Linked DNA regions of Pyxidicoccus trucidator. Each later gene encodes a partner of the first gene's protein in a complex. Links are inferred from orthologs where the notes say so. Each region holds a gene or a part of one and is shown on either strand. Other genes may lie near its edges. The genes, in order: mfd and uvrA.

The links.
Region 2: the proteins of mfd (region 1) and uvrA are in contact, whole or in part, in a crystal structure (PDB 4DFC), measured with the Escherichia coli proteins. The link is inferred for Pyxidicoccus trucidator from one-to-one orthologs.

What each region holds. Positions count from the first base shown.
Region 1 is NZ_JAAIXZ010000001.1:1,048,561-1,055,962, reverse strand. The notes cover bases 2,134-6,265. They hold mfd (transcription-repair coupling factor), read right to left. Parts: upstream 5,928-6,265; coding sequence 2,334-5,927; downstream 2,134-2,333. Other genes in these bases: G4D85_RS04430 (PAS domain-containing sensor histidine kinase), read left to right, coding at 6,133-6,265; G4D85_RS04440 (flavodoxin family protein), read left to right, coding at 2,134-2,226. Also shown: G4D85_RS04445 (hypothetical protein), read right to left, coding at 1-1,435; more of G4D85_RS04440, read left to right, coding at 1,627-2,133; more of G4D85_RS04430, read left to right, coding at 6,266-7,402. UniProt on the Escherichia coli protein: Couples transcription and DNA repair by recognizing RNA polymerase (RNAP) stalled at DNA lesions. Mediates ATP-dependent release of RNAP and its truncated transcript from the DNA, and recruitment of nucleotide excision repair machinery to the damaged site.
Region 2 is NZ_JAAIXZ010000011.1:309,691-316,449, reverse strand. What follows is about bases 2,366-5,854. They hold uvrA (excinuclease ABC subunit UvrA), read right to left. Parts: upstream 5,461-5,854; coding sequence 2,566-5,460; downstream 2,366-2,565. Other genes in these bases: G4D85_RS29335 (DMT family transporter), read left to right, coding at 5,639-5,854. Outside these bases: G4D85_RS29350 (arylsulfatase), read left to right, coding at 1-601; G4D85_RS29345 (POT family MFS transporter), read right to left, coding at 662-2,119; more of G4D85_RS29335, read left to right, coding at 5,855-6,541. UniProt on the Escherichia coli protein: The UvrABC repair system catalyzes the recognition and processing of DNA lesions. UvrA is an ATPase and a DNA-binding protein. A damage recognition complex composed of 2 UvrA and 2 UvrB subunits scans DNA for abnormalities.

The DNA.
Region 1 (7,402 bases):
CGAAGCCGAGGGCCATGAGGAGGTCCTCATGGCCTTCCTCGCGCAGGGCATCCACCAGGACGCGCGCGAGCTCGGGTTCCGAGTGCACCAGTGGCCAGAGCAGGGCTTCCATGTCATCCCGCAGGGGATGCGTGGGCTCGCGCATCATCACCTGGCCCCAGTGGAGCAGGGCCTGCGGCGAGATGCTGGCGACCGTCTGGAAGAAGTCCCACACCCGAGGAAGATGACCCGCGTCGCGCAGTCCGCGGATGCTCCAGGTCAGCCGGGCCAGGGCTTCTTCGGGAGTGGCGCAGGCGTCCAGCAGCGTCCGCGCCGCCTGGTCGAGACGCTCCTGGAGCAACTGCTTGCCTTGGTCATCTCGCGGGAAGTCTCCGACCAGCACGAGCTCGAGCGAGTCCCCGAGGTTCTTCCCCTGCTCCTCGGCGGCCGCGGTGACCGCGGCACTGACCTCGGGCGCTACCCAGGGCTGGTTCACGGGGTGTTCGAGGGGCGGGGCCAGGGGGGCTCCGTCGTCGGCCGGGCGCGGCTCCTCCGGTGCGTCCGACACGGGAAGCGCCTGGACGAGGATGTCCCGCGCCTGGAAGCCCTGTCCCAGCAGCATCGCCTTGAGCGCACCGAGGCGGCTGGTGCGCGTGGTGAGCACCAGCCGCGGGCCCTCATCCCTGTTGCGAGGGGGAGCGTCGCTCAGGGTCCGCACCAGGGCGTGGGTCTCCCGAGCCGGGCGCTGGTCCACCTCCTCCACGAAGAGGGCCTCCTGGTTGCCGAAGTAGGGCTTGAGCAGCTCGGGGAGGACAGGCACGTCCTCCCGTAGGAACCGGAGGGGCGCTCGCGAAGCGGCGTAATCGAGGGCAATGCGCTTCAGTTCTGGCCCTGGCGGCCCATGGAACACCAGGACCTCCTCTTTGCCGCGATGGGGGACGAGCTCGTCGACGCGCACGGGCTCGAACCGGGGGACGCCGTGGAGCACCCTGAACCGCTGTCCCTCCAGCAGCAACCCTCCCAGCGTGTTCTGCTCCCACGCGCGGACCGCGCGGACGAGCTCCTGGAGGAGCTCCTCCGGTGAGTCGACGAACTCGGTGATGCCCCGCTCGGCGAGGAGCCGCTCCTCGAACCTGCTCCGGCTCCTCCCTCTCAGCGCGAACATGAGGCAGGTGCCTCCCGCCGCCTCCGCGCGGTCGTACTCCTGTTCGAGGGACGGGACGTCCCCCACCACTCCAACCAGGATCACCGGGCCGTCGCGCTGGCTCCAGCGGTTCGTCTGGAGGTCCTCGGGCCTGGCGTCCTCCAGTCGCTCGAAGCGGTAGCCGGGCAGCGCGAGGGCTCCTTCCAGCACGGTCAGCAGCCGCGCGGAGAGCCCGCTCGCGTCGTCATTGCCCATTCCGCCCAGCACGACGGTCCGGGACGGAATCCTGTTCGCTGGAGGCGCGACCGCCATGGACACTCCTGTGTGCACCTGCGCCGAGCCTATCAAGGCGCGGAACCGGGCCGCCTGCTCCCGACGGAGGGGTCGGAGGGCGCAGCGCTCCACGTGTGTGGGGCTGGCACTGCCCGGCGGAGTGACGCGTGCACTTCTGCGTCCGGCCCGGTGCCCTGTTAAGAGAGCGCCACTTCCTTTCTGGACCCGCCATGAGCTCCACCCCCTCGACTTCCCGCAGCGTCCTCTTCCTCTTGTCCAGCTCCCGCGTGGGCGGCAACGCGGAGCAGCTCGCCCGCCGCGCCGCCGAGGCGCTCCCGTCCGGCACGGCGGTGGAGTGGCTTCGCCTGGAGGAGCACCTGCGTGAGCCCTTCCGTGACTTGCGCCACGCGCCGGGCAGCAGCTACCCGAAGCCCGTCCCGGAGCTGCTCGCGCTGGCAGAGCGCACGCTGGCGGCGGACGAGCTGGTCATCGTCTCGCCCATCTACTGGTACCACCTGTCCTCCACGGCGCAGCACTACTTCGAGCACTGGTCCTGGTGGCTGCGCCTGCCCGAGCTGCGCTTCCGCGAGCGCATGCAGGGCAAGGTGCTGTCGCTTGTCACCGCGCACTCCTCCGAGGAGGACGACGGCGTGGCGCAGCCGCCCATCCAGAGCCTGCAACTGACGGCGGGCTACATGAGCCTGCGCTGGCGGGGTGCGCTCATCGGCCATGGCTCCGCGCCGGGGCAGGTGCTCACCGACACGCGCGCGCTCGAAGCGGCCCGCGAGTTCCTGGTGCGGCCGGTGGCGGCGGAGCCCCAGGCCGCCTGAGCCTGTTACCTGGGGCCGCTGCGAGGCCGCTGCTCCTGAAATGAAAGAGGCCCGGAACCCTCAGGTCCCGGGCCTCTTCTCTTTCACGACCGTGCCTGCCCGCCGCGCTACGCCTGCGGCAGCGCGCAGTGGCTCAAGTCGCGGAGCACCTTCTTCGCCTCGGCGATGAGGTCATGCCCGCTGGCGCCCTGGGGCACGCGGGCAATGAGCTTCATGTCCGGGGTGAGCCGGTAGACGCCCTTCGAGCGCTGCACCAGCCCCGCCACCTTCGCGCCGTCCAGCAGCGCGTCCGCGCCCAGCGTCACCACCAGCCGGCCGGTGCCCACCTCCAGCGCGCGCAGCCGCAAGTCGCGCATGTCGATTTTCAGCAGCGTCAGCTCGGACAGCGAGTCCACCTCGTCCGGCGCCTCGCCGTAGCGGTCCACCAGCTCCGCGCGCAGGTCCGTCACCTCGTCCGGGTGGCTGGCCTGGCTGAAGCGCTTGTAGAAGAGCAGCCGCTGGTGCACGTCGCTCACGTAGTCGTCCGGGATGAGCGCCGGCATGGGCAGCGTCACGTCCGGCTCCACCTGCACGCGAGGCGGCTGGCCCTGCATCTCCGCCACGGCCTCTTCCAGCAGCTGCGCGTACATGTCGAAGCCAATCTCGGCGATGGCCCCCGACTGCTTGTCGCCCAGCAGGTTGCCCGCGCCGCGAATCTCCAAATCGTGCGAGGCGATGGAGAAGCCCGCGCCCAGCTCGGTGAAGTTCTGGAGCACCTCCAGGCGCCGCTGCGCGTCCTTCGTCACCGCCCGCCGTGACGGCACCAGCAGGTACGCGTACGCGCGCTCCTTGCTGCGGCCCACGCGTCCACGGAGCTGGTAGAGCTGCGCCAGGCCGAACTGGTCCGCCCGGTTCACAATCATCGTGTTGGCGCTCGAGATGTCGATGCCGCTCTCGATGATGGACGTGCACAGGAGCACCTGGTGCTTGCGCTCGGTGAAGGCCAGCATGACCTTCTCCAGCTGGCCCTCGCCCATCTGCCCGTGCGCCACGCCGATGCTGAGCTGGGGCACCAGCGTCTTCAGCTGCTGCTCAATGGACGGGAGCGACTCCACGCGGTTGTGGACGAAGAACACCTGCCCGCCGCGCGCCACCTCGCGCTCGATGGCCTCCTTGATGACGGCGTCGTCGTGCTTCATCACGAAGGTGCGGATGGCGCGGCGGTCCTCGGGCGGCGTGGCGATGATGCTCATGTCGCGCACGCCGGACATGCTCATGTGCAGCGTGCGGGGGATGGGCGTCGCCGTCAGCGTCAGCACGTCAATCTGGGAGCGCCACTTCTTGAGCGACTCCTTCTGCTTCACGCCGAAGCGCTGCTCCTCGTCGACAATCATCAGGCCCAGTTCCTTGAAGGCCACGTCGCCGCCCAGCAGCTTGTGCGTGCCGATGAGGATGTCGACCTTGCCCTCCTTGGCCCGCTTGAGGATTTCGCGCACCTCCGGCGCCTTCTTCATGCCGGAGATGACCTCCACCGTGACGGGGTAGTCCTTGAAGCGCTTCTTGAAGGACAGGAAGTGCTGCTGCGCCAGCACCGTGGTGGGCACCAGCACCGCCACCTGCTTGCGGTCCAGCGCGGCCTTGAAGGCAGCGCGCATGGCCACCTCCGTCTTGCCATAGCCCACGTCGCCACAGACGAGCCGGTCCATCGGCTGGGGCTTCTGCATGTCCGCCAGCACGTCCTCAATCGCCTTGGCCTGGTCCGGCGTCTCCTCGAACTCGAAGTCCGCCTCGAACTGGGCGAAGTACCGGTCCGGCGCGCTGAAGGCATGGCCCGGGTGCGCCTTGCGCGCGGCGGCAATCTGCAACAGCTCCGCCGCCATCTTGAGCAGCTGCTCCTTGACGCGCTTCTTCGTCTTCTCCCAGCTCGTGGTGCCCAGCTTGTCCAGCTGCACCGTGTCCGGGTCGCCGCCGGAGAACTTCTGGATGAGCCGCATGCGGCCCACCGGCAGGTAGATTTTGTCCCGGCCCGCGTACTCCAGGACGAGGAAGTCCCCGGGCACGCCGTTGACCTCCATCTTCGTCAGGCCCGCGTAGCGGCCGATGCCGAAGTCGGTGTGGACGATGAGGTCGCCTTCCTTCAGGTCTCCGAAGCCCGAGGCGAACGCGTCCAGCTTCTTGCTGCGCTTGGGCCGCCTTCGCGCGCGGACGCCGAAAATCTCCTCGTCCGCCAGCACCGCCAGCCCGCCCGCGCCGTCCACGAAGCCGTGGCTCACCTCGCCGGTGAAGAGGTGGGCCCAGATGGACGGCTCGTACAGCTTCGACGCGTCCGCCAGCGGCTCCGTGTGCACCTTCACGATGACGCTGCGGTCCTGCAACAGCCGCTTGAGCCGGTCCGCCTGGCTCAGCGTGCCGCACGCCACCGCGCACGCCACACCCATGTCCCGCCACCGTTGCAGGCGCTCCACCAGCGGGCTGAGGGCGCCCTCCTCGCCATGGTGCGCGAGAATCGCCTCGCGCAAATCCTGGGTGCCGCCGAAGCTGAAGAGCACCGGGGGCCGCTCCTGCTGTGCCAGCGACAGGCCGCCGCCCTCCACCACGCGGAAGGCGCCCAGCCGCTCCGTCACCGCGTCGCGCGTGAGGAAGTGCTCCAGGGGCGGGGACACCAGGTCCTGCCGTTCCTCCGCCGCCGTGAAGGAGCGCTCCAGCTCCGACCACAGCTCGTCGGCCGCGCGGTCCGCGCCCAGCGGGTCGTCCAGGTAGAAGACGGGCGCCTCCTGCCCCCACGTGCGCAGGAAGTCGAACACCGTGGCGAGGCCGCCCTCGAAGAGGCCGGGCAGCAAGCCCTCGATTCCGAAGCCGGGCAGCCCCTCGCGCAGCGCCTCCAGCCGCTCGCGCAGCTGAATGGTGGGCAGGTTGATGCGGTCCGCCACCGCGCGGGCCGCGGCCTCCGCGCGCGGGCGCGTCTGGTCCGTGAGGAGCACCTCGCGCGCCGGCACGAGCATGACCTCCTTCAGCGAGTCCACCGTGCGCTGCGACTGCGGGTCGAAGGCGCGGATGGAGTCGATGGTGTCGCCGAAGAACTCCAGGCGCACCGGCTTGTCGTAGAGCGGGCTGAAGACGTCCAGCAGGCCGCCGCGCACGGAGAACGTCCCCACGTCCTCCACCAGCGGGCTGTTCCGGTAGCCCATGCGCGCCAGCTTCAGCGCCAGCGAGTCGCGGTCGAAGTCCTGCCCCACCACCACCCGCTCGGACAGCGACGTCATCATGTCCAGCGGCAGCACGCGGCGGTACAGCGCGCGCACGGACAGCACCACCGCGGGAAAGCGCGTGCCCTGGCCCAGGTGGAAGAGGGCGCCCAGCCGCTCGGTGACGGTGCGCGCGTCGGGCGAAAGCTCGTCGTACGGCAGCATCTCGTCCGCGGGCAGCCGCAGCACGCGCGGCTCCAGCAGGCTGCCGGTGCCTCCCAGGAAGAAGGACAGGTCGGCGGCCAGGGCATCGGCTGCCTCCTCGTCCACCGCCACGCAGACCAGCGGCGCCTGCGTCGCCAGGTGCAGACGGGCGAGCACGTGGCCGCGCGCCGCGCCCTTCAGCCCCTGCGTCCGCGCACGGCGGCCGGGCTGCAGTGCGTCCAGCAGTTGCGCGAGAGGGTCGCCTGCCACCGGAGGCATGCCGCCGTGCGGCGCCGCCTCGCCATCCAGCCTCTGAGTGAAGGGAGTGTCCATGAGTGGACCCTGAGGGCCCCGGGGTAATTAGGGGCCCGCCGTGGCCAAATCAACGACAGAGCGCGCCGCCTGTCGTGTTGTCAGGGGGTACATCGCCCCCCAGGTTCGCTCCGGCACGCTTCGGCCACCCCGGGGGCCGGTTGTCCCCCTGCCCACCCCCAGGCGAGGCTTCACCCAACGGCATCGCTGGGGGGTGCCACGCCACATGCAATCGGGTCGTGGGAGCAACAAGCGCTCGGGGAGTGGGGGAGACCTGCCGCCGTCCGAGGCAGTCGTCGTGCTGCGCAGCGTCCGCTCCGCGGTGGGAGGCATCCTCGACTTCGAGTGTGTCTCCGCGAACGCGCACGCGGAGCGCTGGCTGGGCCGCGAGGAGCGTCCGCTGGTGCGCCAGCGGCTGCTGGACGAGGCGCCGTGGGCGGGGGAGTGCGGCCTGTTCGCCGTGTGCGTCCGGGTGGCCGTGCGCCGCGAGCCCGAGGTGGCGCGCCTGTCCCGCCAGTCCCCCGTGGGCACCGTGTGGCTGCTGGCGCGCGTGTCCCCCTGGGAGGACGGCGTCGTCCTCTTCCTGGAGGACCTCACCGAGCGCATGGCCGCCCAGGAGGCCCTGCGGAGGGACCATGACCTGCTGCACGCCGTCATCGAGAGCGCCACGGACGCCATCTACGTGAAGGACTTGCACGGGTGCTACGTGCTCATCAACCCCGCCACCGCGCGCGCCTTCAACCGCGAGCCCCACGAAATCCTCGGGCGCTCGGACGCGGAGCTGCTGGGCCCCGACAACGCCAGGCCCACGCTGGAGCATGACCGCGCGGTGGCGGAGTCCGGGCAGACGGCCACCTACGAGGACTCCGAGGGCGGCCCCGGCACCGACTGCATCTGGCAGACGACGAAGGGCGTGCTGCGCCGGGGCGACGGCACCGTCTACGCCCTCTTCGGTATCAGCCGGGACGTCACCGCGCGGCGCCGGCTGGAGCTGGAGCGCGAGCAGGAGGCGCGCTTCCAGGAGCGCTTCATCGGCGTGCTCGGGCACGATTTGGGCAACCCGCTGGCCGCGGTGCGCCTGTCCGCCGCGGCCCTGCTCGCCAGGGACACGCTGACGCCGGACGTGCGGCGCGGGGTGGAGCGCATCGACGGGAGCGCCGGGCGCATGGCCCGGCTGGTGAAGCAGCTGCTGGACTTCACCCGGGCGCGCATGGCCGGGGGCATTCCCCTGCGCCCGCGCGAGGTGTGCATGGAGGAGGTGTGCCGCCGCATCATCTCCGAGCTGGAGCCCGCCCACCCGGAGCGCGGCGTCTGCCTGGAGGTGCAGGGCGACTCGACGGGCGTCTGGGACGAGGAGCGGCTGGGACAGGTGCTGTCCAACCTGCTCGGCAACGCCCTGCAGCACAGCCCTCAAGGCACGCAGGTGAGGGTGCGGCTGGCCGCCGCCGACGGCCACTTCCAGCGGGTGGAGGTGCACAACGGAGGGCCGCCCATTC
Region 2 (6,759 bases), on another replicon or contig:
CCCGGAGCTGGCGGGCCGGCCCGGGCTCGTCCAGGGCGACTCGCAGCGGCTGTCCGGGGGCATGCGGCGCCTCGGAGGGAACTCGCTGCTGGACCTCAAGAACAAGTCGCACGCCCTCCTCGCCGAGGTGGAGGTGCCCGAGGGCGGCGCGCACGGCGTCATCTTCACCCAGGGCGGCGCGTTCGGCGGGTGGTGCCTCTACGCACGCGGGAGTCGGCTCTCCTATTGCTACAACTACGCCGGGCTGCGCCGCTTCCACGTCGAGGCCGACCGCGAGCTGCCCGCGGGCACGCACCAGGTCCGCATGGAGTTCAAGTACGACGGCGGCGGCGTGGGCAGGGGCGGCGACGTCACGCTGCTCGTCGACGGGAAGCAGGTGGGCCGGGGGCGGGTGGAGGCGACGCTGGCCCACACCTTCTTCCTGGACGACACGGCCGACGTAGGGCTCGCGCTGGGCTCTCCCGTGGTGGAGGGCTTCCACGAAGGCGACCGCCGGTTCAACGGCCGCGTGCGGTGGGTGCGGCTCGAGAAGGGCCGGGAGACCTTCGAGCACCGCATCTCTCCGCTGGAGCAGCTCCGCGCGGTGCTGGCCCGGCAGTAGGGCCCGGCGGCAAGGCCGGTGCAGCCCCGGAGCACACCGCGCTCCGGGGCAGGGGACGGCCTACGCCGTCTTCGCCGTCACGCCGGCCTGGGTGTGCTCGCCGGTGGGGACGGGGGGCGCCGCCTGGAAGTAGTCGCGCACCTGGAACTTGCGCGCCACCAGCCACAGCATCAGCCCCGCCAGCAGCGCCAGGCTGCCGTAGAAGAAGAACTGGCTCGGGCCCTTGAAGTAGTCGATGCGCGCGATGAAGGCGACGAAGATGTTCGCGAGCGCCGTCGTCACCAGCCACAGCGACTGCACGACGCTCTTCATCTCTCGCGGCGCCTGCGTGTACGCGAACTCCAGGCCCGTGGTGGACACGAGGATTTCCGCCACCGTCAGCACCGCGTAGGGCAGCACCATCCACGCGATGTTGAGCACTTCCTTGTTGTCCATGCGCTGCTGGAAGAAGCCGGCGATGACGTAGGAGGCCGCGCACAGCACCATGCCCAGCGGCATGCGGCGCAGCGGGGTGAACTCCCAGCCCAGGCGCTTGAACAGCGGGTACACGCCAATCGTCAGCAGGGGGATGAGAATCATCACCAGGCCGGGATTGATGAGCTGAATCTGGCTCGGCTGGAAGGTGAAGGGCCCCACCACCGGGTCCATGGCCTTGGCCTGGAGCACCAGCGTGGACGCCTTCTGGTCGAAAATCATCCAGAAGAACATCACCGGGATGAAGAGCACCACCAGGCGGAGCACGGCCTTCGCGCCGTCGATGGCCGCCTCGGGGTGCTCGGTCCGCGCGGTGTCCAGCCAGTGGCTCCCCTTCGTGCGCTCGCCCTTCGGCTTCAGCGCGGCCAGGACCACCTTGAAGAACGAGTGCGGGTTCTTCCCGGTGGGCGGCACCATGACGTAGTGCTTGCGGCCCGCCCAGTAGATGGCCGTGGCGATGAACATCAGGATGCCGGGGATGCCGAAGGCCACCGACGGCCCGTACTTCGCCAGCACCGCGGGGATGAACAGCGCCGCGAAGAACGAGCCGAGGTTGATGCTCCAGTAGAAGATGGAGAAGATTTTGTTCACGAGGTGCTTGTTCGACTCGTTGAACTGGTCTCCCACCATCGCCGCGACGCAGGGCTTGATTCCACCCGAGCCCATCGCGATGAGCAGCAGGCCGAAGTAGAAGCCCAGCGGCACGTCCTCGAAGAACGCCAGGCACGCGTGGCCCACGCAGTACACGAGGCTCAGCCAGAGGATGACCTTGAACTTGCCGAACATCCGGTCGGCGAGCCACCCGCCCACCAGCGGGAACCAGTACACGCCGAACATGAAGAGGTGGAAGTAGCTCTTCGCGATGGCGTTGCGCTCGTCGCCTCCGCCCGCGTCCATGGACTGCTTGAGCAGGTAGTCCGCCAGGAACACGGTCAGGATGCCGCGCATCCCGTAGAAGCTGAACCGCTCACAGGCCTCCTGGCCGATGATGAACGGGATTTGCGGTGGAAACTTGTTGCTCTGCGCAGCGGCTGTCTGGGCCATGCGACGGGGTGCTCCCTCGTGGCGAAAGGTGGGGGCTCCAAGAAAACGAGAAGCGAACCCTACCCAACCGCACGTCGGGACTCCACCTACCGCTGCGCCGTGGGGTGCCGTGCCCTCTGGGACTGTCCCCCTCCAGGGAGGAGGGGAGGCCCTCCCGCCCGGCCGAAGCCCGCCCCGGTGCCGCCTGGCCGCACCCGCACCGGAATTCTCGCGCGTGTCTGGGCGCCCCATTCCGGTGGGAATGCGTCTTTATCAATACACATTAATCAGTTGACGCGCGTTTGACAGGAATTGTGGCCTCCCTATCATGTGTCACGCGGTACGTCTCACTTCGCGACCCACACCCCTCCCGTGACACCATTCCTCCAAGGTGGACGGGGGGTTGGGGGTGAATGAAGGCACCCCCGCCCCCCGCTCCATTGTCACGGGACGGAGTGTCGCGAGCGTCAGCCCGCCACTTCCCGCAGGGCGGGGCCGTCCACGCGCTGGCCCACGCGGGCGCGCCGCGCCTTGGACAGCACGTGCGCCAGGTAGCGGCCGGTGTGGCTGCCCTCCACGCGGGCGACCTGCTCGGGTGTGCCGGTGGCCAGAATCAGGCCGCCGCCCGCGCCGCCCTCGGGGCCGAGGTCAATCACCCAGTCCGCGCTCTTGATGACGTCCAGGTTGTGCTCGATGACGAGCACGCTGTTGCCCGCCTCCACCAGCCGGTTGAGCACCGACAGCAGCTTGCGGATGTCCTCGAAGTGCAGGCCGGTGGTGGGCTCGTCCAGGATGTAGAGGGTGCGGCCGGTGGCCACGCGGGCCAACTCGCGCGCCAGTTTGATGCGCTGGGCCTCGCCGCCGGACAGGGTGGGGGAGGGCTGGCCCAGGCGGATGTAGCTCAGACCCACGTCGTGCAGCGTCTGGAGCACGCGCATGATGTCGCGGTGCGCGCCGAAGTGCTCCATCGCCTCGCGCACGCTCAAGTCCAGCACCTCGGCGATGTTCTTCCCCTTGTAGCGCACGCGCAGGGTGGCCTCGTTGAAGCGCTTGCCGGCGCAGCTCTCGCAGGGCACGTACACGTCCGCGAGGAAGTGCATCTCCACCAGCTTCACGCCGTCGCCCTCGCACGACTCGCAGCGCCCGCCCTTGATGTTGAAGCTGAAGCGGCCCGGCCCGTAGCCGAAGGCGCGCGCCTCGGGCGTCATCGCGAACACGTCGCGGATGTTGTCGAACAGCTTGGTGTACGTGGCGGGGTTGCTGCGCGGGGTGCGGCCGATGGGGCGCTGGTCGATGTCGATGACCTTGTCCAGGTGCTCGAAGCCCTGAATCGACTTGTGCTTGCCGGGCGTCTCGCGGCTCTCGTAGAGGTGCCGCGCCAGGGCAGGGAAGAGGATGTCGTTGATGAGCGTGGACTTGCCCGCGCCGGACACGCCGGTAATCGCGCTGAAGACGCCGAGCGGAATCTCCGCGTCCACGTTCCTCAGGTTGTTCTCCTGCGCCCCCTGGATGACGATTTTGCGCTTGGGGTCCAGCTTGCGGCGCTGCTCCGGAATCTCGATTTCCTTGCGCCCGGAGAGGTACGCGCCCGTCTCGCTGGCCACGTTCTCCATCACCTGCGCCGGCGTGCCCTGCGCCACCACCTGGCCGCCCAGCTCGCCCGCGCCGGGGCCGAAGTCCACCAGCCAGTCCGCCTCCTCCATCGTCTCCTCGTCGTGCTCCACCACGAGGACGGAGTTGCCCAAGTCCCGCAGGCGCTTGAGCGTGGTCAGCAGCTTGCCGTTGTCACGCTGGTGCAGGCCGATGGAGGGCTCGTCGAGGATGTAGATGACGCCGGTCAGCTCGCTGCCCATCTGCGACGCCAGCCGGATGCGCTGGCTCTCTCCGCCGGACAGCGTGGACGCGGTGCGGTCCAACATCAGGTAGCCCAGCCCCACGTCCACCAGGAAGGACAGGCGGCTGCGAATCTCCTTCAGGAGCTCGGTGGCAATCTTCCGCTCGTGCGCCGTCAGCCCCATCTCCCCCAGGAAGCCCAGCGCGTCGGAGATGGTCAGCCGGCTCAGCTGCACAATCGTGTGACCGTGGACCTTCACCGCGCGGCTCTCCGGCTTCAGGCGCTCGCCCTTGCAGGAGGGGCAGGGCTTGTCGCTGAAGTACTTCTGCAGCTCGGTGCGGCGCGCCTCGGAGGTGGTCGTCTTGAAGTTGCGCATCAACCGCTCGACCAGGCCCTCCCACTCCATCTTGTACTGGCCGCCCTCGCCCCACTCGACGGTGAAGCTCTTGCCGTGGGAGCCGTACATCAGCGTCTCCCGCTCGCGCTTGGACAGCTTCGCGTAGGGCACGTCCAAATCAATCTTGAACGCCTTGGCCAGGCTCTCCACGAAGTCCGCCGTCCAGCCCTCGCCGCGATTCATGCCGCTGGCCCAGGGCTCAATGGCGCCGTCGCGGATGGTGCGGGACGGGTCCGGGACGATGAGGTCCGGGTCCATCTCCGGCTTGGTGCCCAGGCCGTTGCAGTCCGTGCACATGCCCAGCGGGTTGTTGAAGGAGAAGGACGCGGGCGTCAGCTCGCCGAAGGACAGGCCGCAGGTGGGGCACGCGTTGAGCTCGGACATGACGCGGTCCGAGGCGGGGGTGCCCTTCTCGTCGGTGACGATGAGGGTGCCCTTGCCCTCGCGCAGCGCCGTCTCCACCGAGTCGGTGAGGCGCGTCTTCAAGTCGGGCTTGAGCACCAGCCGGTCGATGACGAGCGCGATGTCGTGCTTGGACTTCTTGTCCAGCTCGATGCGCTCCTCCAGGCTCTTCAGCACCCCGTCGATGCGCGCGCGGGAGAAGCCGCGCTTCTGCGCCTCGGCCAGCAGTTCCTTGTGCTCGCCCTTGCGGTTGGTGACGAGGGGCGCCAGGACTTGCAGCTTGGTGCCGGCGGGGGACTTGAGGATTTCCTCCACAATCTGCTGCGCGCTCTGCTTGCCCACCTTGCGCCCGCAGTTGGGGCAGTGCTGCACGCCGATGGAGGCGTAGAGCACGCGCAGGTAGTCATGCACCTCGGTGACGGTGCCCACCGTCGAGCGGGGGTTGTTGCTGGCCGCCTTCTGCTCGATGGAGATGGTGGGCGACAGTCCCCGGATGGTGTCGTACTTCGGCTTCTCCATCTGCCCCAGGAATTGCCGGGCATAGGCGGAGAGGCTCTCCACGTAGCGACGCTGGCCTTCCGCGTAGAGCGTATCGAAGGCGAGCGAGCTCTTGCCGGACCCTGACACCCCCGTGAAGACGACGAGCTTCTTCTTGGGGATGTCCAGGGAGACGTTCTTGAGGTTGTGCTCCTTGGCGCCTCGGAGGGAGATGACGTCGGGCTCGGACATGATGGGCGGCCGTTTACCACTGAATGGGTGTTCCGGTGCGTGGAAACTCGCACGGGTGGAGTGAATGACGCTCAACGCGCCGGGTTTCAACGCTCATCCCACATGTGGCAGGTGGGCGGCCGGGCGGGCAGGGCGGGGCTGGCGGGGGAGGCGTTTCCCTGTAGGGTGCGCGGCGTCCATGAACCGCTGGGTCCTTCCGGAGCGCTACCGCGGTGTCCCGCTGCTCATCTTCTCGAGCTTCCTCTTCTCGGTGATGGCGCTGTGCACCCGCCTGCTGGCGGGCCGCCTGTCCCCCGGGCAGGTGGCGTCCGGCCGCTTCGTCATCGGGCTGCTGTTCCTGGCCGTCTACTTCCCCGTGCTGGGACGCCGGCCGCGCTACGGACGCCTGTCGCTGTGGGCGCTGCGCGGCATCTTCGGCGGCGCGGCCGTCTACCTGTACTTCGTCGCCATCGACCGGATGACGGTGGGGCCGGCGGTGCTCCTCAATGCGTGCTGGCCCATCTACGCGGCCATCATCGGCTGGCTCTTCCTGCGCGAGCGCGTCACCGGGCCGCTGCTGGCCGGGCTGGCGCTCACCACGCTGGGCGCGGGCCTGGTGATGTGGAGCACCATGGACGGGGGCGCCTCGCTGGAGATGGGCCTGGGCGCGTGGGCGGGCATGGGCTCCGCGGTGCTGGGCGGCGCGGCGGTGGTGGTGGTGCGGGCGCTGCGGCACGACACGGACTCGGCCACCGTCTTCCTCTCCTTCTGTCTCTTCGGCCTCCTCTTCAGCCTGCCCTTCGCGGTGCAGGACTGGCGGCCGCTGGGGTGGGACGTGGTGCTGCCGCTGCTGGGCGTGGGCCTGACGTCCGTGGTGGCGCAGATGACCTTCACGTATGCCTTTGGCTACGTCACCGCCGCGGCGGGGGGCGTGGCCACCCAGCTCACGCCCGCCTTCTCGTGGGTGATGGGCGCGCTGCTGCTGGGCGAGGCCGTGTCGCCGCTGGCCGTCACCGGCGCGCTGGTGTGCGTGGGCGGCGTGCTGTGGGGCACCGGCGTGGTGGGGCGGCTGTTGGCCCCCGCGTCGCGCCCCGCCGCCTGAGCACCGGAGTCCCTGAGCCCAGCGCGCCGGAGCTTCGGAGCTCCAGCGCCTTTTGGGGCTCGGTGAAGCTGGCTGCCCCACCCGGTCGTCCAGGGTGTCCGTGTGTTACCCGCGCTTACTGAAGGAATTTCAGTCCTTCGGGGTGAATGGGAAATGTCGTTCCACACGCGGTGCGACGCCTTTCCCAGGGAGGCCAGAGGTTTGCCGCGTCGGCCTTC